Regions from separate parts of the Streptomyces sp. NPDC090445 genome, predicted to be linked through region 3. Evidence: riboswitches for the same ligand, from Rfam matches in the RefSeq annotation. Region 3 holds a riboswitch; each other region holds the start of a gene.
The links. A riboswitch is a leader RNA that binds a small molecule or an ion and turns the genes downstream of it on or off. The one in region 3 is predicted to bind thiamine pyrophosphate.

Region 1: it holds a riboswitch for thiamine pyrophosphate, as region 3 does, so the genes downstream of both, ACIQUT_RS27085 (thiamine ABC transporter substrate binding subunit) here and thiC (phosphomethylpyrimidine synthase ThiC) in region 3, are expected to answer to the same signal.
Region 2: it holds a riboswitch for thiamine pyrophosphate, as region 3 does, so the genes downstream of both, thiO (glycine oxidase ThiO) here and thiC (phosphomethylpyrimidine synthase ThiC) in region 3, are expected to answer to the same signal.

Annotation. Positions count from the first base shown of each region.
Region 1 covers NZ_JBIVXV010000017.1:79,400-88,741, reverse strand. Annotated here, with positions in the region: gene ACIQUT_RS27105 (hypothetical protein) at 1-622, shown strand, start outside; gene ACIQUT_RS27100 (hypothetical protein) at 749-1,666, shown strand; gene ACIQUT_RS27095 (ABC transporter ATP-binding protein) at 1,759-2,829, opposite strand; gene ACIQUT_RS27090 (ABC transporter permease) at 2,829-4,445, opposite strand; gene ACIQUT_RS27085 (thiamine ABC transporter substrate binding subunit) at 4,502-5,605, opposite strand; TPP riboswitch at 5,693-5,801, opposite strand; gene rlmN (23S rRNA (adenine(2503)-C(2))-methyltransferase RlmN) at 5,860-6,975, opposite strand; gene ACIQUT_RS27075 (phosphatidate cytidylyltransferase) at 7,312-8,397, opposite strand; gene frr (ribosome recycling factor) at 8,397-8,954, opposite strand; gene pyrH (UMP kinase) at 9,040-9,342, opposite strand, start outside.
Region 2 covers NZ_JBIVXV010000002.1:140,790-150,131, forward strand. Annotated here, with positions in the region: gene metF (methylenetetrahydrofolate reductase [NAD(P)H]) at 1-115, opposite strand, end outside; gene thiE (thiamine phosphate synthase) at 185-835, opposite strand; gene ACIQUT_RS05350 (Rv2175c family DNA-binding protein) at 914-1,279, opposite strand; gene ACIQUT_RS05355 (NAD(P)/FAD-dependent oxidoreductase) at 1,399-2,682, opposite strand; TPP riboswitch at 2,784-2,896, shown strand; gene thiO (glycine oxidase ThiO) at 2,894-4,078, shown strand; gene thiS (sulfur carrier protein ThiS) at 4,075-4,275, shown strand; gene ACIQUT_RS05370 (thiazole synthase) at 4,281-5,075, shown strand; gene pknB (Stk1 family PASTA domain-containing Ser/Thr kinase) at 5,356-7,269, shown strand; gene ACIQUT_RS05380 (deoxyribonuclease IV) at 7,275-8,147, shown strand; gene ACIQUT_RS05385 (sulfite oxidase-like oxidoreductase) at 8,178-8,810, opposite strand; gene bfr (bacterioferritin) at 8,984-9,342, shown strand, end outside.
Region 3 covers NZ_JBIVXV010000007.1:160,985-170,326, forward strand. Annotated here, with positions in the region: gene ACIQUT_RS17585 (metallophosphoesterase) at 1-488, shown strand, start outside; gene ACIQUT_RS17590 (hypothetical protein) at 638-1,456, shown strand; gene ACIQUT_RS17595 (hypothetical protein) at 1,482-2,342, opposite strand; gene ACIQUT_RS17600 (glycosyltransferase) at 2,687-3,793, shown strand; gene ACIQUT_RS17605 (aldo/keto reductase) at 3,835-4,884, opposite strand; gene thiC (phosphomethylpyrimidine synthase ThiC) at 5,027-6,814, opposite strand; TPP riboswitch at 6,809-6,954, opposite strand; gene ACIQUT_RS17615 (YibE/F family protein) at 7,027-8,415, shown strand; gene ACIQUT_RS17620 (SsgA family sporulation/cell division regulator) at 8,425-8,874, opposite strand; gene ACIQUT_RS17625 (IclR family transcriptional regulator) at 8,972-9,342, opposite strand, start outside.

The DNA.
Region 1 (9,342 bases), on a different contig from region 3:
CCCGCTGACCGCCTCGGCCGCCACCGCCCTCGCCCTGCGCCCCCACACCCCGCCCTCCCCGCAGACCGGCCTGCCCTGGGGCATCGCCCTCACCGCCTGCGGACTCGCCGTCGAGGGGTACGCCGGCCGCGGCGGGGCCGTGCTGCCCGCCGGCTGGGTCCTCACCGCCCTCGGGCTCGCCCTCGCCGGCCCGGGCCTCGCCTACGCCTGCGGGACCCTCGTCCAGGCCGCCCGCCCGGGCGCACTCCGACTGCTCGCCGGCCGGGCCCTGCAGGAGGAGGCCCCCCGGATCGGCCGCCCGCTCGGCGTGCTCTGCGCGGTGGGGGCGGCCGCGCTCAGCACCGCGGCCCTGCCCGGCCCGGGCGGACTCGGCGCCCCGCTCGGCCCGCTGACCGGCCCGGCCTGCGCCCTCGTCGCCCTGTGCGCGGCCGCGACCCTGCTCGCCTCCGCCGTGGAGGTCCGCCAGAGCCGCTCCGCCGCCCGCGCCGCCCTGCTCGACCTCGGCACCCCCGGCGCCGTCCTGCGGACGGCCGCCGGCGTCCGGGCCGGCGCACTGCTCACGGTGTGCGTACCCGTCAGCTGGGGCGTGGCGCAGCTGACTTCGCTCGCGCTGGCCCGCTGACCCGCCGAACGCCGCAAGAAGCCGGGCTCGGGAGGCAACCTTCCGGGCCCGTTCTCACGTCTGGCAGTCGTACCCCGCACAAGCGGTACTTACGGCACAACCTGTCACACGTGAACGGAGCCACCGGTGCTCATAGGCCTGCTGACCGCGATAGCGGCATCCATCTGCTACGGCACGGGATCCGTCCTGCAAGCCGTCGGATCGCGCCGCGCCGCCCGGGCGAACCCGGCCGCCGCCGGGGTCACCGCGCACGGCGGCCCCAACCTGACGTCGACCGCGAAGGCGGCGATGACCTGGGAATTCATCGTCGGCACCATCCTGGACTTCGCGGGCTTCGGCCTGGGCGCCCTCGCCGCCCGGATGCTCCCCCTCTTCCTGTCCCAGACCGTCATCAGCGCCAACCTGGTGATCACGGCGATCCTGAGCGTGCGGATGCTCGGCCTCCGGCTGACCCGCAAGGAGTGGATCTCCATCGGCATCGTGTGCGCGGCACTCGTCCTGCTCGCCACGGCCGCCGGCCACGAGGGCGGCCACCACGCCCCGATGGCCACGCACTGGTGGCTGTTCGCCGTCACCGCACTGATCATCGTGGGCGGCACTGTCGCCGTACGCCTGCTCGGCGGCCGGGCCGCGATCCTCGCCGGCCTGCTGTCCGGCCTCGCCTTCGGCGCGCTCGGCGTCGGCGTCCGGATCCTGAACGGCATCGACCCCTTCGACCCGGTCGCCCTGCTCGGCGACCCGGCCCTGTACGCGATCGTGCTCGCCGGCGTCGGCGGCATGTACCTGCACACCGTGGCCCTGCAGATCGGCTCCGTGAACGGGGCGACCGCCGCGCTGGTGGTCGGCGAGACCGTGCTGCCCGGGGCGATCGGCGTGCTGTGGCTCGGCGACGCGTCCCGGCCGGGCCTGGCCTGGCTGGCCGTGCTGGGCTTCGTCCTCGCGGTGGCCGGCGCCGTGGCCGTCGCCTGGTACGGCAAGCACGACGGGGCCGACGCCCCGACCCCGGAACCGGCACGGGACCCGGAGCCGGCACAGCTGCGCTGAACGGGCCCGCGCCCCGCAAGGGGCGCGGGGAACTGCGCGACCAGCCCCCACCGACCCGCGGTTTCACGACCGGACTCGTGCAACGGCGGCGATCAGGGGGCCGGGAGGACGACCACCTCGTTCGGCGTGAACGCCACCGCCACCCGGTCCCCCACCGCCGGGGCTGCCGCCAGCCCGCACTCGGCCTCCAGCTCCGGACCGGCCTCGGGGCGCAGCCGCAGCGCCACGTGCGTGCCGCGGAAGGTACGGGACACCACCGCGCAGCCGAGGCCGGCGGCCGCGAGGACCACGCCCGCCGGCCGGATCAGCACCCGCTGCTCCCCCTCCGGGGAGCCCTCCGGCACCGGGACCTTGCCCCAGGCGGTCGCCGCGGCGCCGCCCGACACCGTCGCCGGGACGACGTTCTCGAAGCCGAGGAACCGCGCCACGAACTCGGAGGCCGGCCGCTGCCACACCTCCAGCGGGGTCCCGGCCTGCGCGATCCGGCCCTCGCTCATCACCACGACCCGGTCGGCCAGGGCGAAGGCCTCCCCCTGGTCGTGGGTGACGGCCAGCACGGTGGTGCCCAGCCGGGAGAACAGCCCGCGCAGCTCCACCACCAGGCGCTCGCGCAGCCCGCGGTCCAGCTGGCCCAGCGGCTCGTCCAGCATCAGCAGCCGCGGCGACGGGGCCAGCGCCCGGGCCAGCGCGACCCGCTGCTGCTCGCCGCCCGACAGGGAGGACACCGAGCGCTGCCGGGCCCCGGGGAGTCCGACCAGCTCCAGCAGCTCCGCGACCCGGTCCTCCGCGGGGCCGCGCGCTCCGCGGCGCAGGCCGCGCAGGCCGCGCGGTCCGCGCAGTACGCCCGCAGCCCCCTGCATGCGCAGGCCGAACGCCACGTTCTCGCCGACGTCGCGGTGCGGGAACAGCTGGTGGTCCTGGAACATCAGCCCGACCCCCCGCCGGTGCACGGGCACCCGCGCCTGGTCGGCGCCGCCCAGCAGGACCCGGCCGGCCGAGACGGGCTGGAGCCCGGCGACGACCCGCAGCAGCGTGGACTTCCCGCTGCCGCTGGGCCCCAGTACGCAGACGATCTCGTGCTCGGCGACCCGGAGGTCCACCCGGTCGACGACGGCGCGCTCGCCGAAGCGGACCGAGACCCCGGCCAGTTCGAGCAACGTCATCAGAACTCTCCCGAGGTCTTGTCGGGCCGCAGCCGCTCCAGCACCAGCAGGGCGGCCGCGCACACCAGCATCAGAATCGTGCTCAGGGCCATCGCCTGCCCGTAGTTCAGCTCCCCGGCCCGCCCGAGCAGCCGGGCCACGGCCACCGGCAGCGTCGGCCGGTCGGGCCGCGCGATGAAGACGGTCGCCCCGAACTCCCCCAGCGACACGGCGAAGGCGAACCCGGCCGCGATCAGCAGCGCCCGCCGCACCAGCGGCAGGTCCACCTCCCGCCAGGCCCGCAGCGGGGACGCGCCCAGCACGGCGGCCGCCTCCCGGAGCCGGCTGTCCACGGCCCGCAGGACCGGCAGCATGGTCCGTACGACGAAGGGCACGCCGACCAGCGCCTGCGCCAGCGGCACCAGGATCCACGAGGTCCGGAGGTCCAGCGGCGGCTCGTCCAGGGTGATCAGGAACCCGAAGCCCACGGTCACCGCGGACACCCCGAGCGGCAGCATCAGCAGCGCGTCGAAGCCGCGGACGAAGGGGCCCGCCTTCCGGGTCAGCGCGGCGGCCGCGAGCCCGCCGACCACGAGGGCGATGCCGGTGGCGGCCAGCGCGTACTGCAGGGAGTTCCAGACGGCCTCCAGCGGCGGCACCAGAAACGTTCCGCCGCCCGAGCCCGCGCTCTGCAGTGCCCGGTAGAAGCCCAGCCCGTACCCGCCGGAGGCGTCGAGGGAGCGCTCCACCAGCACGCCCAGCGGCAGCACGATCAGCACGGCCACCGTCAGCAGCACCCCGCCCAGCAGGGCCCGCTGCGCGAACCCGCGCGGCCGGTGCGCGGTCCGCACCGGGTCCACCAGCCGCAGCGCGGTCTCGCGCCGGCGCACGGTCCGGGCGTGCACGGCGAGGATCAGGGCGACGGCGGCGAACTGGACCATCGTCAGGACGGCGGCTGTGGACAGGTCCAGCAGCTGCGCGGTCTGCCGGTAGACCTCCACCTCCAGCGTGGCGTACGAAGGCCCGCCGAGGATCTGCACGACGCCGAACGAGGTGAACGTGAACAGGAAGACCATCAGCGCGGCCGCGGCCACCGCCGGGACCAGCGCGGGCAGCGTCACCCGCCGCCAGGCGGCGAACCGTCCGGCGCCCAGCACCCGGGCGGCTTCCTCCTGGCGGGGGTCCAGCTGCGCCCACAGCCCGCCGACGGTGCGGACGACCACGGCGTAGTTGAAGAAGACGTGCGCGAGCAGGATCGCCCACACCGTGGTGTCCAGCCGTACGCCCCACAGCTCCTCCAGCAGCCCGCCCCGCCCGACCAGCGCCAGGAAGGCGGTGCCGACGACCACGGTGGGCAGCACGAAGGGGACGGTGACCACGGCCCGCAGCAGCTGCTTGCCGGGGAATTCCAGCCGTGCGAAGACGTACGCGGCGGGCAGCGCGATCAGCAGGGTGAGCAGCGTGGAGGCGACCGCCTGCCAGGCGGTGAACCACAGCACCCCGGCGATGTCGGCCCGGGTCAGCACCTCGCCGATGCGGCCGAACTGCCAGCCGGCGTCGGTCCTGACCCCGCGGCCGACGATCGCGGTGACGGGGTAGGCGAAGAACAGTGCGAAGAAGGCCAGCGGCACGGCCATCAGGGCCAACCTGACGGCCGCACCGCGTGCCGCCGTGCCCGCTGTCCTGCCGGGGGCTACTTCACGACGAGCGAGGACCATGTCTTGACCCACTGCTCACGGTTCTTGGCGATGTTCTCGGGAGCCACGGTCTCGGGCTTCTCGACGACCACGCCGTGCTTCGTGAACAGCTCCGGCAGCGCGGCGTCCGTGACCACCGGGTTCACGAACATCTGGAGCGGCATGTCCTCCTGGAACTTCTTGCCGATCATGAAGTCGATCAGCGCCTTGCCGCCCTCCTCGTTCTTCGCGCCCTTGAGCAGGCCGGCGAACTCGACCTGGCGGAAGCAGGTGCCGGTGGCGACGCCCGTGGGGGCCTCGGCCGGCTTCGGGTCGGCGTACAGGACCTCGACCGGCGGGCTGGAGGCGTACGAGACCACCAGCGGGCGGTCGGCCTTGGCCTTCTTGCCGCCCGCGGAGCCGGAGAAGCGCTCGTTGTAGGCCTGCTCCCAGCCGTCGACGACCTCGACGCCGTTGGCCTTGAGCTTGCTCCAGTAGTCCTTCCAGCCGTCCTCGCCGTACTTGCCGACGGTGGCCAGCAGGAAGCCCAGGCCCGGGGAGGAGGTGGCCGCGTTCTCGGTGACCAGCAGGTTCTTGTACTCGGGCTTGAGCAGGTCGTCGAGCGTCTGCGGCGGGGCGATCTTCTTGTCGGCGAAGTACGCCCTGTCGTAGTTGACGCAGATGTCGCCGGAGTCCACGGGCGTGACCCGGTGCTGCTTGTCGAGGACGTACTCGGGCTTCACGCCGGCCAGGCCCTTGGCCTCGTGCGGGGTGAAGATGCCGTTGTCCAGGGCGCGCGAGAGGAGCGTGTTGTCCACACCGAAGAACACGTCGCCGCGCGGGGAGCCCTTGGTGAGGATCTCCTGGTTGAGGGCGGCGCCCGCGTCCCCGGACTTGAGGACCTTGACGGTGTAGCCGCTCTGCTGCTCGAACTCCTTCAGGACCGTTTCGGTCACGTTGAAGGAGTCGTGGGAGACGAGGGTGACCGTCTTGGACTTCGGCGACCCGCCGGCGCTGCCCTCGGGCTTGTCCTGCCCGCCGTCGCCGCCGCAGGCGCTGAGCGTGGTGACGCCGAGGGCGGCCGCGAGGGCAGCTCCCGCGATCTTCCTGGTGGTGCTCACTGGTGTATTCCTCCTGGGATGACCAGGAGAAGACGCGGCCCTGCCCCGGCGCTCTGTCGGAGCGGGCGCCGGGGCAGGGCGCAACAGCTTGAGTGGTGACCGAACTTCCTACCCCGCATGACCGGGGCGAGGTTCAGAGGGTCTGCGGCTGACGGTGCCGCACTCTCAGCGCTGTGGCGCTCCCCTGTCGGAATATGCAATTGGTTCGGCCACAGGGTACCCCGTGGCCGAACCGGCACCGCGAGAAGCGGAAGCTACCGCTCCGCAGCGGCCAGCTGGCCGCACGCACCGTCGATCTCCTGACCGCGGGTGTCACGCACGGTCACGGGCACACCGTGCCGGGCGATGGCCTCGACGAAGGCCCGCTCGTCCTCGGGGCGCGAGGCGGTCCACTTCGAACCCGGCGTCGGGTTCAGCGGGATCAGGTTGACGTGGACGCGCTTGCCCTTGAGGAGCCGGCCCAGGAGGTCGCCGCGCCAGGCCTGGTCGTTGATGTCGCGGATCAGGGCGTACTCGATGGAGACCCGGCGGCCGGACTTCTCGGCGTACTCCCAGGCCGCGTCGAGGACCTCGCGGACCTGCCAGCGGGTGTTCACCGGCACGAGGGTGTCGCGCAGCTCGTCGTCGGGGGCGTGCAGCGAGACGGCGAGGCGGCACTTGAAGCCCTCGTCGGCGAACCGCAGCATCGCCGGGACCAGGCCGACGGTGGAGACGGTGATGCCGCGCTGGGACAGGCCCAGGCCGTCGGGCTCGGGGTCGGTGAGGCGGCGGATGGCGCCGACGACCCGGTTGTAGTTGGCCAGCGGCTCGCCCATGCCCATGAAGACGATGTTCGACAGCCGGGCCGGGCCGCCGGGGACCTCGCCGTCGCGCAGGGCGCGCATGCCGTCGACGATCTGGTGCACGATCTCCGCGGTCGACAGGTTGCGGTCCAGGCCGGCCTGGCCGGTGGCGCAGAACGGGCAGTTCATGCCGCAGCCCGCCTGCGAGGAGATGCACATGGTGACCCGGTCCGGGTAGCGCATCAGCACGGACTCGACGAGCGTGCCGTCGTGCAGCCGCCACAGGGTCTTGCGGGTGGTGTCGTCGTCGCAGGAGATGTGCCGTACGACGCGCATCAGGTCCGGCAGCAGCTCCTCGCGGAGCTTCTCGCGGGAGGACGCCGGGATGTCGGTCCACTCCGCCGGGTCGTGGGCGTAGCGCGCGAAGTAGTGCTGCGAGAGCTGCTTGGCCCGGAACGGCTTCTCGCCGATCGCGGCGACCGCCTCGCGCCGCTCGGCCGGCGACAGGTCGGCGAGGTGCCGCGGCGGCTTCTTCGCCCCCTTCGGCGCGACGAAGGTGAGCTCTCCCGGAGCGGGGCGGGGTGCCATGATCGGTCCTTCCTCAGGCGACGAGGTCCGACGGGCTCCGCACGTGCGGAGCGATGGCGATGGCGCGGTCCGCGCCCGGAGACCTCACGAGATGCATCCCCGCGATCACGGGGAAAGGGCGCACCACGGAAATGGTGCGCCCTTCAGGATAACCCGGTCGGATCGGCCGCTGCCGACGATCCCGCGGCCGGTGCCCCGGCCCGTCCCGGCGGTCAGCCCGTGCCGACGAACAGCGCCAGCAGCAACCACACCACCGGGGCGGTCGGCAGCAAGGAGTCCAGCCGGTCCATACTGCGTCCGATATGCGGCTCCGCCGCGTGGCTCCGTGGCGCGGGCTCAGCCCGTGCCGACGAACAGCGCCAGCAGCAACCACACCACCGGGGCGGTCGGCAGCAAGGAGTCCAGCCGGTCCATGATGCCGCCGTGGCCCGGGAGCAGGGTGCCCATGTCCTTGATGCCCAGGTCCCGTTTGATCATCGACTCGCCGAGGTCGCCCAGCGTGGCGCTGACCGCGACCGCGAGGCCGAGGATCAGGCCCTGCCACCAGGCCCCGCCGTCGACCAGGAACTCCATGCACAGCGCGCCGGCCCCCATCGAGAAGGCCACCGCGCCGAGGAGCCCCTCGCGGGTCTTCCCCGGGCTGATGCGCGGCGCGAGCTTGGTCTTGCCGAAGCGCCAGCCCACGGCGTAGGCGCCGGTGTCGCTGACCACCGTCAGGGCCAGGAAGGTCATCACCCGCTGCGGGCCGTCGTCCGCCGTGAGCAGCATCGCCACGAAGGTCGCCAGGAACGGCACGTAGAACGCCGCGAAGACACCCGCCGTGACGTCCTTGAGGTAGTCCTCGGGCGGTTCGGTCATCCGCCAGACCAGGACCGCCAGCGCGGTCAGGGCCATGGCCACCCAGGCGCCCTCGGCACCCCTCACGTACCCGGCGATGACCATGGCGGCACCGCCGATCGCGAGCGGGACGAGCGGCGCCTTGATGCCCTTCTTCTCCTGGAGCCGGGAGGTGAGCTCCCACAGGCCGACGACGACCGCGACGACGATGACGCCGACGAAGACCGCCTTCACGATGAAGAGCGAAGCGAAGATCACCGCACCGAGGCCGACACCGACCCCTATGGCGGCACGCAGGTCTCGCCCGGCCCGCTTCTTCTGCTTCCTCTGCGGTGGGGGCGAGGAGTCCTGCGGTGCCTGCGAAGGCGGAGGCGGGGGGCTGGGCATGGGCTCCTGCGGCGGCATCTCGGTGCGGAACGGGGGGCCGCCGTCAGCGGCAGCCCCCCGATCGCGTGCTTCCCGGTCGTCGAAGTCACGGCCGGCGGCATCGGGCACGATGGGCATGGGCCGAGTGTGCGGTCCCACCAGCGCATCGTATGCGGGACCCGCCGGAACCGGCTCCGTGGCCCAGGGAGAGTCGTTCATCAGACCTCGAGCAGCTCGGCTTCCTTGTGCTTGAGCAGCTCGTCCACCTGCGCGACGTACTTCGCGGTGGTGTCGTCGAGCTCCTTCTCGGCGCGGCGCACCTCGTCCTCGCCCGTCTCCTTGTCCTTGACGAGCTTGTCGAGGGCGTCCTTGGCCTTGCGGCGGACGGAGCGGATGGAGACCTTGGAGTCCTCGGCCTTGCCGCGCGCGACCTTGATGTACTCCTTGCGGCGCTCCTCGGTGAGCTCGGGGAAGGTCACCCGGATGATGTTGCCGTCGTTGCTCGGGTTGACGCCCAGGTCGGAGTCGCGGATGGCCTGCTCGATGTTGCGCAGGGCGCTCTTGTCGAACGGGGTCACGACGGCCATGCGCGGCTCGGGCACCGAGAAGGACGCGAGCTGGTTGATGGGCGTCAGGGCGCCGTAGTAGTCCGCCACGATCTTGTTGAACATCGCCGGGTGCGCACGGCCCGTGCGGATCGCGGCGAAGTCCTCCTTGGCGACGACAACGGCCTTCTCCATCTTCTCCTCGGCCTCGAGGAGGATTTCTTCGATCACCACGTGCTCCTGCATGTCTTGAATGGATGGTTCAGGCGGGCGGTGCGGGCCGGGCCCCGCGGGACCCGGTCCGGCTGCGGACCGCTCAGGCCCGGGTTCCCTGGTCACTCACGAGCGTGCCGATCTTCTCACCCTTGACGGCGCGGGCGATATTGCCCTCGGCAAGCAGTTCGAACACCAGGATCGGCAGCTTGTTGTCGCGGCACAGCGTGATGGCGGTGGCGTCGGCGACCTTGAGGTCGCGGGACAGCACCTCGCCGTACTCCAGCGCGTCGAACTTCACCGCGTCGGGGTTCTTCTTGGGGTCGGAGTCGTAGACCCCGTCGACGCCGTTCTTGCCCATGAGCAGGGCCTCGGCGTCGATTTCCAGGGCGCGCTGAGCGGCCGT
Region 2 (9,342 bases), on a different contig from region 3:
CCTTCTCGGTCTTGGGAGCCCAGAACTCGAACGAGTACGAGGGGTCCCCGGACGCCAGCAGGTCGCGGACCGTGCGTGCACGGTCCGTTCGGGTGGAAGCGGTACCAAGGGCCATACGGGCAGGTTAGACGCGTGTTCCCGCACGCCGAAGCCCTGTCCGGGTTTTGGACAGGTTTTTGGACACTTAAGAGACGCGGTTCCGGATACGCCGTGCGAGGTCCGCCGCCGCGGCCCCCGGATCGGACGCCTCGGTCAGGGCGCGGACGACGACGACCCGGGTCGCGCCGGCGTCGAGGACCTCGTCGAGGTTGCCGGCGTCGATGCCGCCGATCGCGAACCAGGGGCGGTCCTGCCGCAGGGAGGCCGCGTACCGGACCAGGTCCAGGCCGGGGGCGGGCCGGCCGGGCTTGGTGGGGGTGGGCCAGCAGGGGCCGGTGCAGAAGTAGTCCACGCCCGGCTCGGCGGCCGCGGCGTCGACCTCGGGCTCGGCGTGGCAGGAGCGGCCGACCAGCACCCCCTCGCCGAGGATGGCGCGGGCGGCCGGCACCGGGATGTCGCCCTGGCCGAGGTGCAGGACGTCGGAGCCGATGGCGTGCGCGACGTCGGCGCGGTCGTTGACCGCGAGGAGCTTGCCGTGCCGGCGGGCGGCCTCGGCGAACACCCGGAGGTGGTCGAGCTCCTCGGCCGCCTCCATGCCCTTGTCGCGGAGCTGGACGATGTCCACCCCGCCGGCGAGGACGGCGTCGAGGAACTCGGGGAGGTCTCCCTGCCGCGTGCGGGCGTCCGTGCACAGGTAGAGCCTGGCGTCGGAGAGCTGCCGGGCGTTCGAGGACATGGGTACCCCCTGGTGGGCGCAGAGAACGCGGGCCGCACCGGGCGGCCCGCGTTCCGCGGATGGATCGGTCGGCTCGGGTCAGAGGGCGAGCGCCTGGGCGCGGCGCTTGACCTCCGTGCCGCGATTCTCGCGCAGCGCCTGCACGGGGGTGCCGGGCAGGGTCTCGTCCGCGGTGAAGAGCCACTCCAGCATCTCCTCGTCGGAGAAGCCGTCGTCGCGCAGCACCGTCAGCAGGCCGGTGAGGCCCTTGACCAGCTTGGTGTCGTCGATGAAGTCGGCGGGGACCTGGAGGGTGCGGTTCTCGCCCCGGCGGACGGCGATCAGCTGACCTTCCTTGACCAGCTGGCGGACCCGGGTCACCTCGACGTCCAGCATCTCGGCGATGTCGGGCAGGTGGAGCCAGGAGGGGACAAGGGCATCGATCTTGGTGTCAATCTCGGTCACGGCACAAGCCTGCCACCTCCCGCCCGCTGCCGGTACCCGGGCCTGTCCGTACGGGGCTCCCCGGCCGTACGGGGACCCCCGCACGGCCCGGGCGCGCCGTCCGGGTGCTCCGCGCCGCGCTACTGCGGGGCAGCCACGGCCGACTTCAGGGGGGTGCCGGGGTCGGCCACCCGGCCGGGGTCGACGGCGGCGCCGGTCTCGATCAGCTTGCGGCCCTGGGCGAGGTCCCGCGGCCGGCCCACGGCGAGGATCGCTACCAGCGACCCGGCCCGCAGCCAGCACACCGACCACGCCTGCCCGCCGGGGTCGCCGCGCCACAGCAGGGTGTCCGCGTCCGCGTGGTGGCCCGCGTACTGGACGAACCGCCCGAACTGCTCGGACCAGAAGTACGGGACCGGGTCGTAGACCTGGAGCGCGGCCCCGGACTCCGCCTTTGCCTCTGCCTCCGCCCCGGCCCCGGCCCCGGCCCCGGCCCCGGCCAGGATGTTCGCCGCGACCACCCGCGGCCCCTGCAGCGCGTTGTCCCAGTGGTGCACCAGCAGCCGCGCCCCGTACCGCGCCGAGGGGAACGAGGCGCAGTCGCCCACCGCGTACACCCCCGGCAGGGAGGTCCGCAGGTACGCGTCCGCCGTCACCGAGCCGTCGGCGCCGAGCTCGACGCCCGACCCGGCCAGCCAGCGGGTGGCGGGCCGCGCCCCGATGCCCACGACGACCGCCCCGGCGGGCAGCTCCCGGCCGTCCGCGAGCAGCACCCGCCCGGACTCCACCGAGGCGACCTTGGCGGAGGTCAGCAGGGCGGCCCCCACCTCCTCGTACCAGCCGGCCATCGGAGCGGCGACCTCCGCCGGCAGGGCGCCCGCGAGCACCCGGTCCGCGGCCTCGACCACCGTCACCGCGCAGCCCGCCTCCCGGGCCGCGGTCGCGAACTCGGCACCGATCCACCCGGCGCCGACGACGACGGTGGCCGGGGTCCGGGCCAGCACCGGCCGCAGCCGGGCCGCGTCGTCGAGGGTGCGCAGCAGGTGGACGCCGGGGACGCCCTCGGAGCCGGGCAGGGTCAGCGGTTCGGCGCCGGTCGCCAGGACCAGGACCCCGTACGGGACCGGGCCGGACTCGGTGTCCAGCTCGCGGTCGGCGGCCCGCAGCCCGGTCACCTCCACGCCGAGCCGGAGTTCGATGCCCAGGCCCTCGAAGTCGACGTCGAAGGCGGAGTCCTCGGCCTTGCCGAGCAGGACCGCCTTGGACAGCGGGGGCCGGTCGTAGGGCTGGTGGGGCTCGGCGCCCAGAAGGATCACGGGGCCGGTCCAGCCCTGCTCGCGCAGGGCGACCGCGGTCTGCACGCCGGCCATTCCGGCGCCGACGATGACGACGCCGCTCTGAGTGTGTTCGGTCTGCTCGCTCACGCAACCCACCCTAGTCAGCAGTGATCGGTGAGGAAGGGTGCACCGGCGGCCGCGTCCCGGCTCTCTCCCGCCGCCCGAAGGGGAACGGCTACTGTGGCCACCGTACCTATCGCGGGAGCCCGGGCGCACCGGGCTGAGAGGGAGGCTGGCCGGCCTCCGACCGTCCGAACCTGATCCGGGTCATGCCGGCGAAGGGAGGGGCTGGACGCCCATGCACTCGTCCAAGGGAACCGCGACGGCCGCGGGATCCGACGTCCTCGTCATCGGGGGCGGGATCATCGGCCTGGTCACCGCCTGGCGGGCGGCCCGGCGCGGGCTGCGCACCGCCCTCGCCGACCCGGCCCCCGGCGGCGGCGCCGCCCGGGTCGCGGCGGGCATGCTCGCCGCCGTCACCGAACTGCACTACGGCGAGGAGACCCTGCTCGGCCTCAACCTCGCCTCCGCCGCCCGCTATCCGGAATTCGCCGCCGAACTCGCCGACGCCAGCGGCGGCATGGACATCGGCTACCGCGCCTGCGGCACGCTCGCCGTCGCCCTCGACGCCGACGACCGGCTCCACCTGCGCGAACTGCACGCCCTGCAGCGCCGCTGCGGCCTGGAGTCCGAGTGGCTCACCGGCCGCGAATGCCGGCGCCTGGAGCCGATGCTCGCCCCGGGCGTCCGCGGCGGCCTGCGCGTGGACGGCGACCACCAGGTCGACCCGCGGCGGCTGGCCGCCGCCCTGCTGGCCGCCTGCGAGCACGCCGGCGTCGACATCCGCCGGGCGAACGCCGAACGGCTCGTCGTCACCGCCGACCGGGCGGCCGGCGCCGTGCTCGACGACGGCACCGAGCTGTCCGCCGACCAGGTGGTGCTGGCCGCGGGCTCGCTCAGCGGCCGGCTGGCCGGCGTACCCGACGAGGCGCTGCCGCCCGTCCGGCCGGTGAAGGGGCAGGTTCTGCGGCTCGCGGTGCCCGCCCCGTACGCGCCGTTCCTGTCGCGGACCGTACGGGCCCTCGTCCGCGGCAGCCACGTGTACCTGGTGCCCCGCGAGAACGGCGACATCGTCATCGGCGCCACCAGCGAGGAACTCGGCTGGGACACCACGGTCACCGCCGGCGGGGTGTACGAACTCCTCCGCGACGCACACGAGTTGGTGCCCGGCATCACCGAACTGCCGCTGACCGAGACCCTCGCCGGCCTGCGCCCCGGCTCCCCCGACAACGCCCCGCTGCTCGGCCCCACCGCCCTGCCCGGCCTCCACCTGGCCACCGGGCACCACCGCAACGGGGTGCTGCTCACCCCCGTCACCGGCGACACGATGGCCGAACTGCTCGCCACCGGCGCCCTGCCGGAAGCCGCCCTGCCCTTCAGCCCGCGCCGCTTCTCCCCCGCACGTCAGGAGTCGTACGCATGACCATCTCCGTCAACGGCGAGCCGCGCGAGCTCGCGCCCGGCACCACCCTCGACGCGGTGGTCGCCACCCTCACCGCCGCCCCCTCCGGGGTCGCGGCCGCACTCAACGAGACCGTGGTCCCGCGCGGGCAGTGGCCGCACACCGCGGTCGGCGACGGCGACCGGGTCGAGATCCTGACCGCGGTCCAGGGAGGCTGAACACGATGGCGGACGACGCACTCCTCCTCGGCGGCCGGACCTTCTCCTCCCGCCTGATCATGGGCACCGGCGGCGCCCCCAGCCTCGACGTGCTGGAACACGCCCTGACCGCCTCCGGTACGGAACTCACCACGGTCGCGATGCGCCGGCTCGACCCGGCCGTCCGGGGCTCCGTCCTGGGCGTCCTCGACAAGCTCGGGATCGCGGTCCTGCCGAACACGGCCGGCTGCTACACCGCCGGCGAGGCGGTCCTCACCGCCCGGCTGGCCCGCGAGGCGCTCGGCACGGACTGGATCAAACTGGAGGTCATCGCCGACGAGCGGACCCTCCTCCCGGACGGCGAGGAACTGCTCGCCGCCGCGGAAACCCTGGTGGACGACGGGTTCACCGTGCTGCCGTACACCAACGACGACCCCGTGCTCGCCCGGAAGCTGGAGGACGCCGGCTGCGCGGCCGTCATGCCGCTCGGCTCGCCCATCGGGTCGGGCATGGGCATCCGCAACCCGCACAACTTCGAACTGATCGTGGAGCGGGCCGGCGTGCCGGTGATCCTGGACGCGGGTGCGGGAACCGCCTCCGACGTGGCGCTGGCGATGGAACTCGGCTGCGCCGGGGTCATGCTGGCGTCGGCGGTGACGCGGGCGCAGGTGCCGGTGCTGATGGCCGGCGCGATGCGGGATGCGGTGTCCGCCGGGCGGCTCGCCTTCCGCGCGGGCCGCATCCCCCAACGCCGCTTCGCCCACGCCTCCTCCCCGGCCGAAGGCCGCGCCACCTTGGACCCCGAACACCCGGCCTTCTGACCCCGCTTCCGCTGCGCGGAGCCTTTCCCCAGTCCCGCCCCTTCCCGAAACCGGGCGCTGACCGGACCCGTTGCGCTCAAACGCCGCGCGGGCTGGATTTTCCAGCCTCGCCGGCGTTTGAGGCGCGGGGATCTGGGGCGGAGCCCACAGTTTCGGGAAGGGGCGGGGTGGGGAATGGCTCCGCGCAGCGGCGGGAGCAACGGGTGGGGCGCGTCACAGCTGTGCTGCAAGGCACAGCCACCCACGGCCCGCGCAGCAGACCGGCTCGTAGGATGGCCGGGTGGACACGACCCTGGATGACCCGCTCGTCGGGCAGACGCTCGACGGCCGCTACCGCATCGACGCCCGCATCGCGGCAGGCGGCATGGCCACGGTCTACCGGGCCCTGGACACCCGCCTCGACCGGATCCTCGCCCTGAAGGTGATGCACCCGGCGCTGGCCGCGGACGCCGCCTTCGTCGACCGGTTCATTCGCGAGGCGAAGTCCGTCGCCCGCCTCGCGCACCCCAACGTGGTCGCCGCCTTCGACCAGGGCACGGACGGCCCGTACACGTACCTGGCCATGGAGTACGTCTCCGGCTGCACGCTGCGCGACGTGCTGCGCGAGCGCGGCGCGCTCCAGCCGCGGGCGGCGCTGGACATCCTGGAGCCGGTCCTGGCGGCGCTGGGTGCCGCGCACCGGGCCGGGTTCGTGCACCGCGACATGAAGCCCGAGAACGTCCTGATCGGCGACGACGGCCGGGTGAAGGTGGCCGACTTCGGGCTGGTCCGGTCCGTGGACGCGGTCACCAGCACCACCGGCGCGGTCCTCGGCACGGTCTCCTACCTCGCCCCCGAGCAGATCGAGAACGGGGTCACCGACACCCGGGTCGACGTGTACGCCTGCGGTGTGGTGCTGTACGAGATGCTGACCGGGGACAAGCCGCACCCCGGCGGCACCCCGGCCGAGGTGCTGTACCGGCACCTGCACGAGGACGTCCCGCCTCCGTCGGCGGTGGTCCCCGGGCTGCCCGTCGCGCTGGACGAGCTGGTGGCGCAGGCCACGGCCCGCACCCCGGACCTGCGCCCTTACGACGCCGCGGCCCTGCTGGGGCTGGTCCTGGACGCCCGGAGCCGGCTGGCCGACGCCGAGCTGGACGCCGTTCCGCCGCAGGCGTACGCCGAGGTGCGGTCGTCCGCGGAGGACCGCACGAGCGTGGTCCCGCGGATCCCGGCGCCGCAGCCGGTGGAGCGCACCTCCCTGCTGGTGGCGTCCCTGCCCGTCGACGGCGAGGAACCGCCGGCACCGGCGCAGGCGCCGTCCCGCTCCCGGCGCGGCCCGCTGCTGGTCCTCGCCGCGCTGCTGCTGATCCTCGGCATCGGAACCGGCGTCTGGTACATCAGTTCCGGCCAGTTCACGCAGGTCCCCAACCTGCTGGGCAAGACCGAGGCGCAGGCCCGGTCCGAACTGTCGGAAGCCGGCCTCGGCGTCAAGCGGGTCGACCGGAAGTTCAGCGACGCCTTCGACCGCGGCACGGTGATGGACAGCGACCCGCAGGGCGGCAAGCGGATCCGCGGCAACGGCGCGGTGGTGCTGACGATCTCCCGCGGCCCGGCGGTCGTGGTGGTGCCCGACGTCAAGGGCCGTCCGCTGGAGGAGGCGAAGGCGGAGCTGACCAAGAGCGGTCTGGCTCCGGGCATCGTCACGCAGGCGTTCAGCCAGGAGGTGCCGCAGGGTTCGGTGATCTCCACCAACCCGGACGGCGGGCAGAAGCGGGCCCCCGACACCGCGGTGTCGATCACGGTCAGCAAGGGTCGGCCGGTGCCGGTGCCGAGTGTGACCGGGAGGCCCGTGGACCAGGCCCGGGCGGCGCTGCAGGACCTCGGCCTGAAGGTGGAGACGGCGGCCGACGAGATCAACTCGCCGTTCCCGGCCGGTACGGTCGCCAACCAGTCGGTCGGCGCGGGCGCGCAGGCCGCGGCCGGTGACACGGTCGTGCTCACGCTGTCCAAGGGGCCCCGCCAGATCCCTGTGCCGAACGTGGTCGGCCTGGAGGCGGACGTGGCCCGCAAGACCCTGGAGGCCGCGGGCTTCAAGGTGAAGGTGGAGAGGGCGTTCCTGAACTTCACCAACATCGTGGACGTGCAGTCGGTGCCGGGCGGCCAGAGCGCCCCGGAGGGCAGCCAGATCGTCCTGCGGATCAAGGGGCTGTAGCGGGGATGGACACTGCGGCCAGGCGCAATCCCGTGGGCGGGCACGTGCCCGTGGCGGGCGGGCTCGCCTCGGTGGGGCTGTCGTACGCGCGGGAGCTGGCGGCCGAGGCGGTGCAGGTCTTCGTGGCCAATCCGCGCGGCTGGGCCACCCCGGCCGGGAACCCGGCCCAGGACGAGCTGTTCAGGGCCGGCTGCGAGGCCGGGTCGGTCCCGGCCTACGTGCACGCCCCCTACCTGATCAACTTCGGCTCGCACACCGAGGCGACGGTGGAGCGGTCGGTGGAGTCGCTGCGCCACTCGCTGCGCCGGGGCCGGGAGATCGGCGCCCTGGGCGTGGTCGTGCACACCGGGTCGGCGACCGGGGGCCGGCCGCGCGAGGCGGCGTACGCGCAGGTCAGGGAGCACATGCTGCCGCTGCTGGACGAGCTCGTGCACGACGACGACCCGTTGCTGCTGCTGGAGTCCACAGCCGGGCAGGGCTCCTCGCTGTGCTCGCGGACCTGGGACTTCGGCCCGTACTTCGACGCGCTCGACCACCACCCGAAGCTGGGCATCTGCCTGGACACCTGCCACATTTTCGCCGCCGGGCACGACCTGGCGGAGCCGGGCGGCGTCAAGCAGACGCTGGACCTGCTGGTGGACACGGTGGGCGAGGGGCGGCTGAAGCTGATCCACGCCAACGACTCGAAGGAGGGCGTGGGCGCGCACAAGGACCGCCACGCCAACATCGGGCAGGGCCACATCGGCCGGGAGGCCTTCGGGGAGCTGTTCACGCACCCGGCGATGGAGGGGGTGCCGCTGATCATCGAGACCCCGGGCGGCAAGGAGGGGCACGCGGCCGACGTGGCGCTGCTGAAGGAGCTGCGCGCCCTGCATTGACCCGGCGCGGGGCGTACGGCCGCTACAGCTCTACAGCTCGGGGCCGTCCCCCGGCTCCTCCTGGTACGAGTAGCGCTGTTCGCGCCAGGGGTCGCCGATGTTGTGGTAGCCCCGTTCCTCCCAGAACCCGCGGCGGTCGGCGGTCATGTACTCGACGCCGCGGACCCACTTCGGGCCCTTCCACGCGTACAGGTGGGGCACGACGAGCCGCACCGGGAAGCCGTGTTCGGCGGTGAGCGGTTCACCGCCCTGGTGGGTGGCGAAGACGGTCCGCTCGGAGGCGAAGTCGGCCAGCCGCAGGTTGGAGCTGAAGCCGTACTCGGCCCACACCATCACGTGGGTGACCTGCGGTGCCGGCGGGGCGAGGGCGAGGATCTCGCGGGCGAGGACACCGCCCCATTCGGCGCCCACCATGCTGAACTTCGTCACGCAGTGCAGGTCCGCCACGACCGACTCGAAGGGCAGGGCCGTGAACTGCTCGTGGTTCCAGCAGTGCTTCTCGCCGTCGGCGGTCGCGCCGAAGACACGGAACTCCCAGCGTTCCGGCTTGAACTTGGGCACGGGCCCGTAGTGGGTGACCGGCCAGCCCCGCTGAAGCCGCTGCCCCGGTGGAAGCTCCGGCTGCTCTGCTCCCGGAGATTCCCGGCTTTCCGGCTGACCCATGACTCCATGGTGACAGACGCGGCGGGGTGGTCATGACCAGGGCGCGGGCTGATTCGGACATGTCATTGCAACTCCCACTAAGGAGGCACTTACTGGACGGCCCCCAGCGGCGGTGCAAGGATGCGCGCAACCGATCCGTCACTTGCTGACTTTGCCTGGAAGGAGCCTCTGCGATGCAGGGCGACCCCGAGGTCCTCGAGTTTCTGAACGAACAGCTGACCGGCGAGCTCACGGCGATCAACCAGTACTGGCTCCATTACCGGATCCAGGACAACAAGGGTTGGACCAAGCTCGCCGAGTACACCCGTTCCGAGTCCATCGACGAGATGAAGCACGCGGACAAGCTCACCGAGCGCATCCTGATGCTCGACGGGCTCCCGAACTACCAGCGCCTCTTCCACGTGCGGGTGGGCCAGACCCTGACCGAGATGTTCCAGGCGGACCGCCAGGTGGAGGTCGAGGCGATCGACCGCCTCAAGCGGGGGATCGAGGTGATGCGCGGCAAGAGCGACATCACGTCGGCGCGCCTGTT
Region 3 (9,342 bases):
GCGGCCAGCGCACCGACATGGAGCGGCTGGAGGACGTACACCTGCAGTGGATGTCGCGCCTGGACGCGGCCGTGCTGGAGGACGGGCACCTGCTGCTGCACTCCGACACCACTGCCTACCTCGACTACGGCGACTCCATCGAGGACGTCAACGACACCATCCACGAGTTGCTCAACCGCAACGACGCGGACATCACCTGGGACCTGTTCCGCAAGTTCACCAAGCGGTTCGCCTTCCGCGACGAGGAGACCGGCCCGCAGGCCGTGCGCGAACTCCTCGACACCTACGGCGGCAGCCGCGTCGTGCACGGCCACAGCCCCATCCCGTACCTGCTCGGCGAGGTGGGCACCGAGGACGGCGACGGCACCGGCGGCCCGGAGCTCGTCGACGGGCCCCACGTGTACGCGGGCGGCCTCGCCATCGCGATGGACGGCGGCGTGACGATGGCGGGCAAGCTGCTGGTCGTGCAACTCCCCCTGAACGGCTGATGCTTGTCAGAAGGGGGGTATTTCGGGAAAGCCCCTGTCACGGCGCGGCATGAGCCATCTACCATCGCTCTATCCGTAGCAGGCTCTCCTCCGTTTGTGCCGGTGCCCGGGTCTACGCGGGCAAACCGGCCCCCACGGAGCATCGGGGGATGCACATGAACAGCGCTCCGCACCTGCTGACCGAAGACCGGCCGGAGTTCGACCGACTCCTCGACGAGGCGCTGCGCACCGCACGCGAACGGCCCGGACTCGACGGGCTTGGCGAACGGCTGAACGCCGAACAACTGCGCATCATGGCCGTCGGGGCCAGCGCACTGCTGACCGCCGCGGCCGCGGCCGAGTACGACCACTACGTGAAGGTGCGCGGCGCGCAGCGCGAGGAGATCCGCTCCACCCCGCGGGCGGACTACCGGGACGGCGGACGGGAGGAGAGCGACGGGGCGGGCATCACCGCCATGGTCGCGGTCCTCGCCCCGGTCCTGGCGGCCACCGCCATGGTGATCTTCCTGCTGGTGGGCTACATCCTGAAGGCCGTCGAGCCCGAGCCCTCCTTCGCCGACACGATGCTGACGGCGGGCTGGCTGTTCGGCGCCCTGACCGCCGTCACGCTCTTCGGCGCGGTGGTCGCGCTGCTGGTGACGGCCGTGCGCAACCGGGCGACCGAGGTGGTGGCCGGGGACGAGTCCGAGGCCGGACCCGACGAGGTCGCGCTCGCGCGCGAGGCGTGGCGGAGCGCCCTGCTGGAGCAGGGCATCCTGCCGTTCCTGCGCGAGGCCCTGGCGGACCCGGCCGCGGAAGCGGCGCAACCGGCCCCGCACACGCCGAAGGCCGGGCGCATCCCCAACCTGGGATACACCCGGCCCGACTTCACCAGTCCCGGACCCCATTCACAGGGGACCCGGCCCGGCTACACGCCACCGGACTTCACCGGACCCGACTTCGGCAGCCCGGGGCACGGATCGCACTGACGCCGGTCGGCAGCGGCTCCGCGTGCTACTTGATTTCCTCGGGCTTGAGGTTCATGTCGTCCTGGGACAGCGCCCGGTGGGTGAACCGCGCCAGGCCGTTGGCGCCTCCTGCCGGCTGGGGATTCGCCGGCGCCCACACCTCGGTGCAGGTGAGGGAGTCGGGCGTGCCCGGGTTGATCCTGCAGGCGGTTTCGTAGATGTCACCCCCTGTGGTGAGCACCTCGATGTTGACGATGTTGGCCTGCGTGGAGATCGACACGGCACAGGCGTCGGTCGGGTAGGTGTCCCCGGTGTCGGTCAGGTCGTACCAGCGCCAGGGGGTCGGGGCCGGGGTCAGGTCGCGGATTCCCGCGAAGGTGATGGTGTCCGAGAGGACGGCCTTGACCTCGCGGGAGGCGGCGGGCCGGACAGCGTCGACGTCGAAGCACTGGCCGCTGGCACCCTGCGGGCCGGTGGGTCCCGTCGAGCCGGTGGCACCGGTCGGACCGGTCGGGCCGGTCAGACCAGTGGCGCCCGTCGGACCGGTCGGGCCCGTCAGACCAGTGGCACCGGTCGGACCAGTCGGGCCCGTCAGACCAGTGGCGCCCGTCGGACCGGTCGGGCCCGTCAGACCAGTGGCGCCCGTCGGACCGGTCGGGCCCGTCTTGCCCGTCTTCCCCTTCGGACCGGTGGGCCCCGTCTTCCCCTTCGGGCCCCTCGGACCGGTCGGCCCCCTCTCGCCCTTGCACTTGTCGCTGCCCGCCGGCTGCGCCGCCTCCGCCGGGTCCATCGCCTTCTTCGCGGTGCTCGTACAGCGGTCGCCGCTGTCCGGAACCACCACGGACTTTCCGGACTGCGGCGCACCCGCGGCCGCCGGGGCCGCCATGCCGGCCAGCACCAGTGCCACGGAGGCGAACGTGCCTCCGACCAGCCAGCCTGCCCGGCGGGGCAGCGGGCCCAAGGAAGATCTGGGCCTGTCCTCAGAACTCATGTACCGCTCCTCGTGCACACGGGATCGAATGTTTCCCCGAAGCCCGCATGCCCGCACGGACTCCGCGATCAGTCATCCTGAAGAGCAGTTCCCCCCGCGCCGGTCCGGCTCGCCCATTCGTCAGACGAAAGGACCAGCGCACAGGGCCACATGGCCCTGCGCACGCCAGCCACCCGGGGCCGCGGACCGGCGTGCCGCACGCGGCCCGAGCGACCCCGTCCCTAGGGTCGGCGGCCGTGAAGCCGACCATTTGCCTCTGCATGATCGTGAAGAACGAGTCCGCCGTCATCGAGCGCTGCCTGGACTCGGTACGGGACCTCATCGACACCTGGGTCATCTCCGACACCGGATCCACCGACGGCACCCAGCAGCTGATCCGCAACGCCCTGCACGGCATCCCGGGCGAGCTCCACGAGGAGCCCTGGAAGGACTTCGGGCACAACCGCAGCCTCAACATCGCGCACGCCCGTGGCAAGGCCGACTACCTGCTCCTCCTCGACGCCGACCTGGTCCTGTGCCGCACCGGCCCGCTGCCGCCGCTCACCGCGCAGTCGTACATGCTGCGGCACGAGGGTGAAACCGAGTACCGGATCAAGCGCCTGGTCCGCGGTGACCTCCCCTGGCGGTACGAGGGCGTCACGCACGAGTACCTGACCTGCGACCGCCCCGACGAGTACGACCAGCGCCCCGGCAGGCAGGAGAACCTCGACGCACTCGTCATCGAGGACCACGCCGACGGCGGCTCCCGGCACGACAAGTTCGAACGCGACGCGCGCCTGCTCAGCGCCGAACTCGAACGGGACCCCGCGAACCACCGGACGGTTTTCTACCTCGCGCAGACCATGCGGGACATGGGGAACGCCGCGGAGGCGATCCGGCTCTACGAGCGCCGCGCAGCCATGGGCGGCTGGGAGGAGGAGGTCTACTACGCGCTCCTCCAGGCCGGTGTCCTGAACGCCGATGCGGGCGACTGGCCTGCCGCGATGGACGCGCTCACGCGTGCCTGGGAGTTCCGGCCCGCGCGCCTGGAGGCCTGCTACGAACTCGCCTCACGGCTGAGGCTGCTGGGCCGGTACCACGCCGCGCACGCCATCACCTTGGCCGTCCTGGACCGGTCGGCCCCGGCGGACATCCTCTTCGTCCACCCGTGGGTCTACCGGTGGGGGCTGCTCTTCGAGCACTCCATCACCGCCTACTGGGTGGGGGACATGCACGCCTCGCTGCGCGCCTGCGACCGGCTGCTGACCCTGCCCGACCTCCCCGAGAACTACCGGCGTCAGACCGAGACCAACCGCGGCTACGCCCTGGACCGCGGCGGCTCGTCCATCCCCGTTTCACGTGAAACATCGCCCGCTGCGACGGTGTGACACCGCAGACCCCGGCCGGGGTGTCGCCCCCGGCCGGAGGGTCACCCAGCGGCGCGGTCGCCCGGCGGGCGGCGCCGCAGCGCGGCATCCGCCAGTGCCGGCGGTTGCCAGACCCCGTCCGGGTGGTAGAGGTTCGTCCCGGGAGGCACGATCTCGTCGATGCGGTCGAGCACGGCGTCGTCGAGCACCAGCGAAGCGCCCCCGAGCAGCGATTCCAGCTGGTCCATGGTCCGCGGCCCGATGATCACGGACGTGACGGCGGGGTGCGCGAGGGGGAAGGCGACGGCCAGTTCGGGCAGGGTGCAGCCGATGCCGTCGGCGAGCTCGATGAGCTTCTCCACGGCCTCGAGCTTCGCGAGGTTGCCGGGGATCGCCGGGTCGAAGCGCGCCGGCGTGCGTGCGGCCCGTCCCGAGGTCAGGTCGACGGGCTCGCCGAGGCGGTACCTGCCCGTCAGGAAGCCCGAGGCGAGCGGGCTCCAGGTGAGCACGCCCATCCCGTACCGCTGGGCGACCGGCAGGACGTCGGCCTCGATGCCGCGCGCGAGGACGGAATAGGGCGGCTGTTCCGTCCGGAACTTCGGCAGCCCCCGCCGCTCGGCGGTGTGGTGCGCCTCGACGAGTTCCTCGGCGGGGAACGTCGAACAGCCGAAGGCCCTGATCTTCCCCGCGCGCACCAGATCGCCGAGGACCGACAGGGTCTCCTCGACGTCTGTCGTGTGGTCCGGCCGGTGCACCTGGTAGAGGTCGATCCATTCGGTGTCCAGCCGGCGCAGGCTGTCCTCGACGGCGCGCACGATCCAGCGCCGCGAGTTCCCGCTGCGGTTGCGGCCCTCACCCATCTGGAAGTGGACCTTCGTCGCGAGCACGACGTCGTCGCGGCGGCCGCGGAGGGCTTTGCCCACGATCTCCTCAGACTCGCCGGCGGAGTACATGTCCGCGGTGTCGACGAAGTTGATGCCCCGGTCGAGCGCGGCATGGACGATCCGCACGCACGCGTCGTGGTCCGGGTTCCCCACCGCCCCGAACATCATGGTCCCGAGGCAGTGGGCACTGACCTCCATGCCGGTGCGGCCCAGACTGCGATATCTCATGGTCATGGGGCGGCACTCTAGGAGTTGGAGCGCGCTCCAGCGCAAGCCCCGCACGGCCGGGGCTGCCGGTCGGCCGGGCCCCGGGCCGGGCCCGCGACTCCCCCCATACGGGTCGCGGGTCCGGCCCGGCGGGCCCGGCAGGTCAGTCCGCGATCGGCAGGTAGACCCGGTTGCCGGTCGCCGCGAACTCGGCGGACTTCGCCGCCATGCCCGCCTCGATCTCACCCGCCTTCAGGTCGCCGCCGTGCTCGCGGCGGATGTCCTGGGAGATCTTCATCGAGCAGAACTTCGGGCCGCACATGGAGCAGAAGTGCGCCGTCTTCGCCGGCTCGGCCGGGAGCGTCTCGTCGTGGAACTCGCGGGCCGTGTCCGGGTCGAGGGCCAGGTTGAACTGGTCCTCCCAGCGGAATTCGAAGCGCGCGTCCGACAGGGCGTCGTCCCACTCCTGGGCGCCCGGGTGCCCCTTGGCCAGGTCCGCCGCGTGCGCGGCGATCTTGTACGTGATGACGCCGGTCTTGACGTCGTCGCGGTTGGGCAGGCCCAGGTGCTCCTTGGGCGTGACGTAGCAGAGCATCGCCGTGCCCCACCAGGCGATCATCGCGGCGCCGATGCCCGAGGTGATGTGGTCGTACGCCGGGGCGACGTCCGTGGTCAGCGGGCCGAGCGTGTAGAACGGCGCCTCCTCGCAGATCTCCTGCTGGAGGTCGATGTTCTCCTTGATCTTGTGCATCGGGACGTGCCCCGGGCCCTCGATCATCGTCTGCACGTTGTGGCTCTTGGCGATCTTGTTCAGTTCGCCCAGCGTCTTCAGCTCGGCGAACTGCGCCGCGTCGTTGGCGTCCGCGATCGAGCCGGGGCGCAGGCCGTCACCCAGCGAGTACGTCACGTCGTACGCCGCGAGGATCTCGCAGAGCTCCTCGAAGTTCGTGTAGAGGAAGTTCTCCTTGTGGTGCGCCAGGCACCACGCGGCCATGATCGAGCCTCCGCGGGAGACGATGCCGGTCTTGCGGCGGGCGGTCAGCGGCACGTACGGCAGCAGCACGCCGGCGTGGACCGTCATGTAGTCGACGCCCTGCTCGGCCTGCTCGATGACGGTGTCCTTGTAGATCTCCCAGGTCAGCTCCTCGGCCTTGCCGTCGACCTTCTCCAGGGCCTGGTAGAGCGGCACGGTGCCGATCGGCACGGGGGAGTTGCGCAGCACCCACTCGCGGGTGGTGTGGATGTTGCGGCCGGTGGAGAGGTCCATGACCGTGTCGGCACCCCAGCGGGTGGCCCAGGTCATCTTCTCGACCTCCTCCTCGATGGAGGAGGTGACCGCGGAGTTGCCGATGTTGGCGTTGACCTTCACCAGGAACCTCTTGCCGATGATCATCGGCTCGATCTCCGGGTGGTTCACGTTCGCGGGCAGCACGGCGCGACCTGCGGCGATCTCCTCGCGCACGACCTCGGGGGAGACGTTCTCGCGGATCGCGACGTACTCCATCTCGGGGGTGACCTCACCGCGGCGGGCGTACGCGAGCTGCGTGACGGCCTGGCCGCCCCGGCCGCGGCGCGGCAGGCGCGGACGGCCGGGGAAGACCGCGTCGAGGTTCTTGAGGCCGCCGCGCGGCGAGGTGTGCTTGATGCCGTCGTCCTCGGGGCGCACGGGACGGCCCGCGTATTCCTCGGTGTCGCCGCGGCCGATGATCCAGTTCTCGCGCAGCGGCGCCAGACCCCGCCGGACATCGGTCTCGATCTGCGGGTCGGTGTACGGACCGGACGTGTCGTAGAGCGTCACGTCCTTGCCGTTGGTGAGGTGGACCTGGCGAACCGGCACCCGGATGTCGGGGCGGGAGCCCGCCACGTAGCCCTTGTGCCAGCCCGGCTGGCGCTCGGTCCCGCCGTCGGCGTCCTGGCCGACGGCAGGCGTGCGTGCGTCCTGAATGGTCATGAGACCTGATCTCCCTACGCCGGCATTACCCGGTAACAGGTTCGGCGGTCGGCGCAGCCTCTTCCCGTACGCATGTCGTGCCTGCGTACGGTGATCAGCGCCCTCTCAGCCCGGTGCTCCGAGCTCCCGCGTTGTGCAAAGGTGCCACCACGCTAGCGTCATCTGTGGCGTGCTGAACAGTGGGCCCCCTCAACTCTTGCGATGATCAGCCAGTGACGTCCTCGACACAGCCCCCCGACGAGCCCGCCGAGCCCACGGGCCACACCGGCCACGGAGATGCCGACCACGGCCACGGTCACGCGCATGGCCATTCCCACGGCCACGGGCCTGCGGCTCCCGTCTCGAAGCACCTGCGCAAGGTCATCGCAGCCGTGCTGATCCCCTTCGCCACGGCCGTGTTCGTCGGCATGGCAGTGCTCTGGCCGGGCGGCGCCCCCGCACACGAGCGCTCCGGCGTGGGCTTCGACCGCCAGACCGAGCAGGGCCGGGTCGTTCGGCTCGAACAGGTCGACTGCAAATCCGTGAACGCCTCGCAGGTGCCGCCGACGGCCAACCCCTCGACACCGGAGGGCCGTGAGGCACAGGCCGCGCAGACCGGCCAGTGCAAGAAGGCCACCGTCGAGGTCGGCACCGGCCGCGACAAGGGCCGCACCTTCATCGAAATCGTCCAACCGGGGGCTCCCCGGCAGCTGGCGGACGGTCAGGAGGTGGTCGTGGCCTACGCCCCCGACGCCCCTCGGGACCTGCAGTACTCCGTGATCGACGTGAACCGCAAGATCCCGCTGGCGGTACTGGCGGGCATCTTCGCCCTGGTGGTGGTCCTGGTGGGGCGGATGCGCGGCCTGTTCGCGCTGATCGCCCTCGTCATCAGCTTCGCCGTGCTGACCCTGTTCATCCTGCCGGCGATCCTGCAGGGCTCGAATCCGCTGGTCGTCGCGATCATCGGGGCGAGTGCCATCATGCTGATCGCGCTCTACCTGTGCCACGGGCTGACCGCCCGCACCTCCGTCGCGGTCCTCGGCACGCTCGTCTCGCTGCTGCTGATCGGACTGCTGGGCTCGGTGTTCATCGACTGGGCGTTCCTCACCGGCAACACCGACGACAACACCGGGCTGATCCACGGGCTGTACCCGGACATCGACATGAGCGGTCTGCTGCTCGCGAGCATCATCATCGGATCGCTCGGCGTGCTCGACGACGTGACGGTCACCCAGACCTCGGCGGTCTGGGAACTCCACCACGCGGACCCGGCGATGGGGCCGCGGTCCCTGTACCGCGCGGCCATCCGCATCGGCCGCGACCACATCGCGTCGGTGGTCAACACCCTCGTGCTGGCCTACGCGGGCGCGGCCCTGCCCCTGCTGCTGCTGTTCTCGATCGCGAACAGCAGCGTGGGCGCGGTGGCCAACAGCGAGCTCGTCGCGGTGGAGATCGTACGGACCCTCGTGGGCTCGATCGGCCTGGTGGCCTCGGTCCCGGTCACGACGGCGCTCGCAGCGCTCGTGGTGTCCGCCGACCGGCCGGCGGGCGCGACCGCTACGACGGCGGCCCCGGGTACCGGGCGCGGGAACCGGGGCCGGGGCCGGCGGCGCAAGCGCTGAGTCCGGCTGTCAGCCGGCGTTCTGCTCGTTCTGCCGGGACTCGGCGAGGATCTTGTCGAGCGCCTCGTCGAGGCTCATCTCGAAGTCGCCGAGGCTGCGCTCCTGACCGAGTGGAACCAGCCGGTCGGTGCGGTCGAGGAAGGCGACCAGGGGTGCCGCACCGGCCCGGAAGAGGGCGCGGTCGCTGCCGACCTGGAGCCGGATGTGGACGTCGGACAGTTCCTCGGACGAGGCTGGGGCGATGTGGACGTCGCCTTCCCCGCACGGCTTGTTGATGCCGTCGAGCAGCAGCTCCCGCCCGAACGCCCAGGTCACCGGCGCGTCTCCGGGAAGGTGGAAGGTAAGCCGTACTGCGTACGGGTCGCCGGCGTCGTACCGGAGCTCCACCGGGATCCGGAACGAGAGCTCCTCGGAAACGAGGAAGCTCATCATGACCTCTGCCTGTACCGACTCGCGCATTGCCTACCCCGCTGTTGTGGAAGTGGCCAGGAATGACCCCCCGGAACCCCCTTGACAAGATTGGTGGAAGCGCTAGCGGATCACAAGGAGTGAGTTTTCAGATACTGATAGAGAAGGAGAGGGAGCTCAACAGCGCGCCTACTTCACTCCGTAGCCGATCGACCACCCATGGCAGTCTTTCCTGCTGATGGAAAGGGAGAGAAATGGCCATCGTCGCGGCAGCGTCGCCGGCGGTGATCGGGATGGCGGCGCACACCGTGCCCAGCGCGTACTCCTGACGCTCGGTCACGGGCTCCATGCGCCCCAGGGAACGGATCTTCTGCTCCAGGACACGCTGGTCCCGCACGGTGTAGGGGGTGATGGCTTCGACGGGATGGCGGTCGTAGTAGTCCCGGCGCGTCTCCTCGTCGAGCTGGGCCAGCAGGCACTGCCCGATCGCGTGCGCGTGGCCGGTCGCCCGGAAGTCGG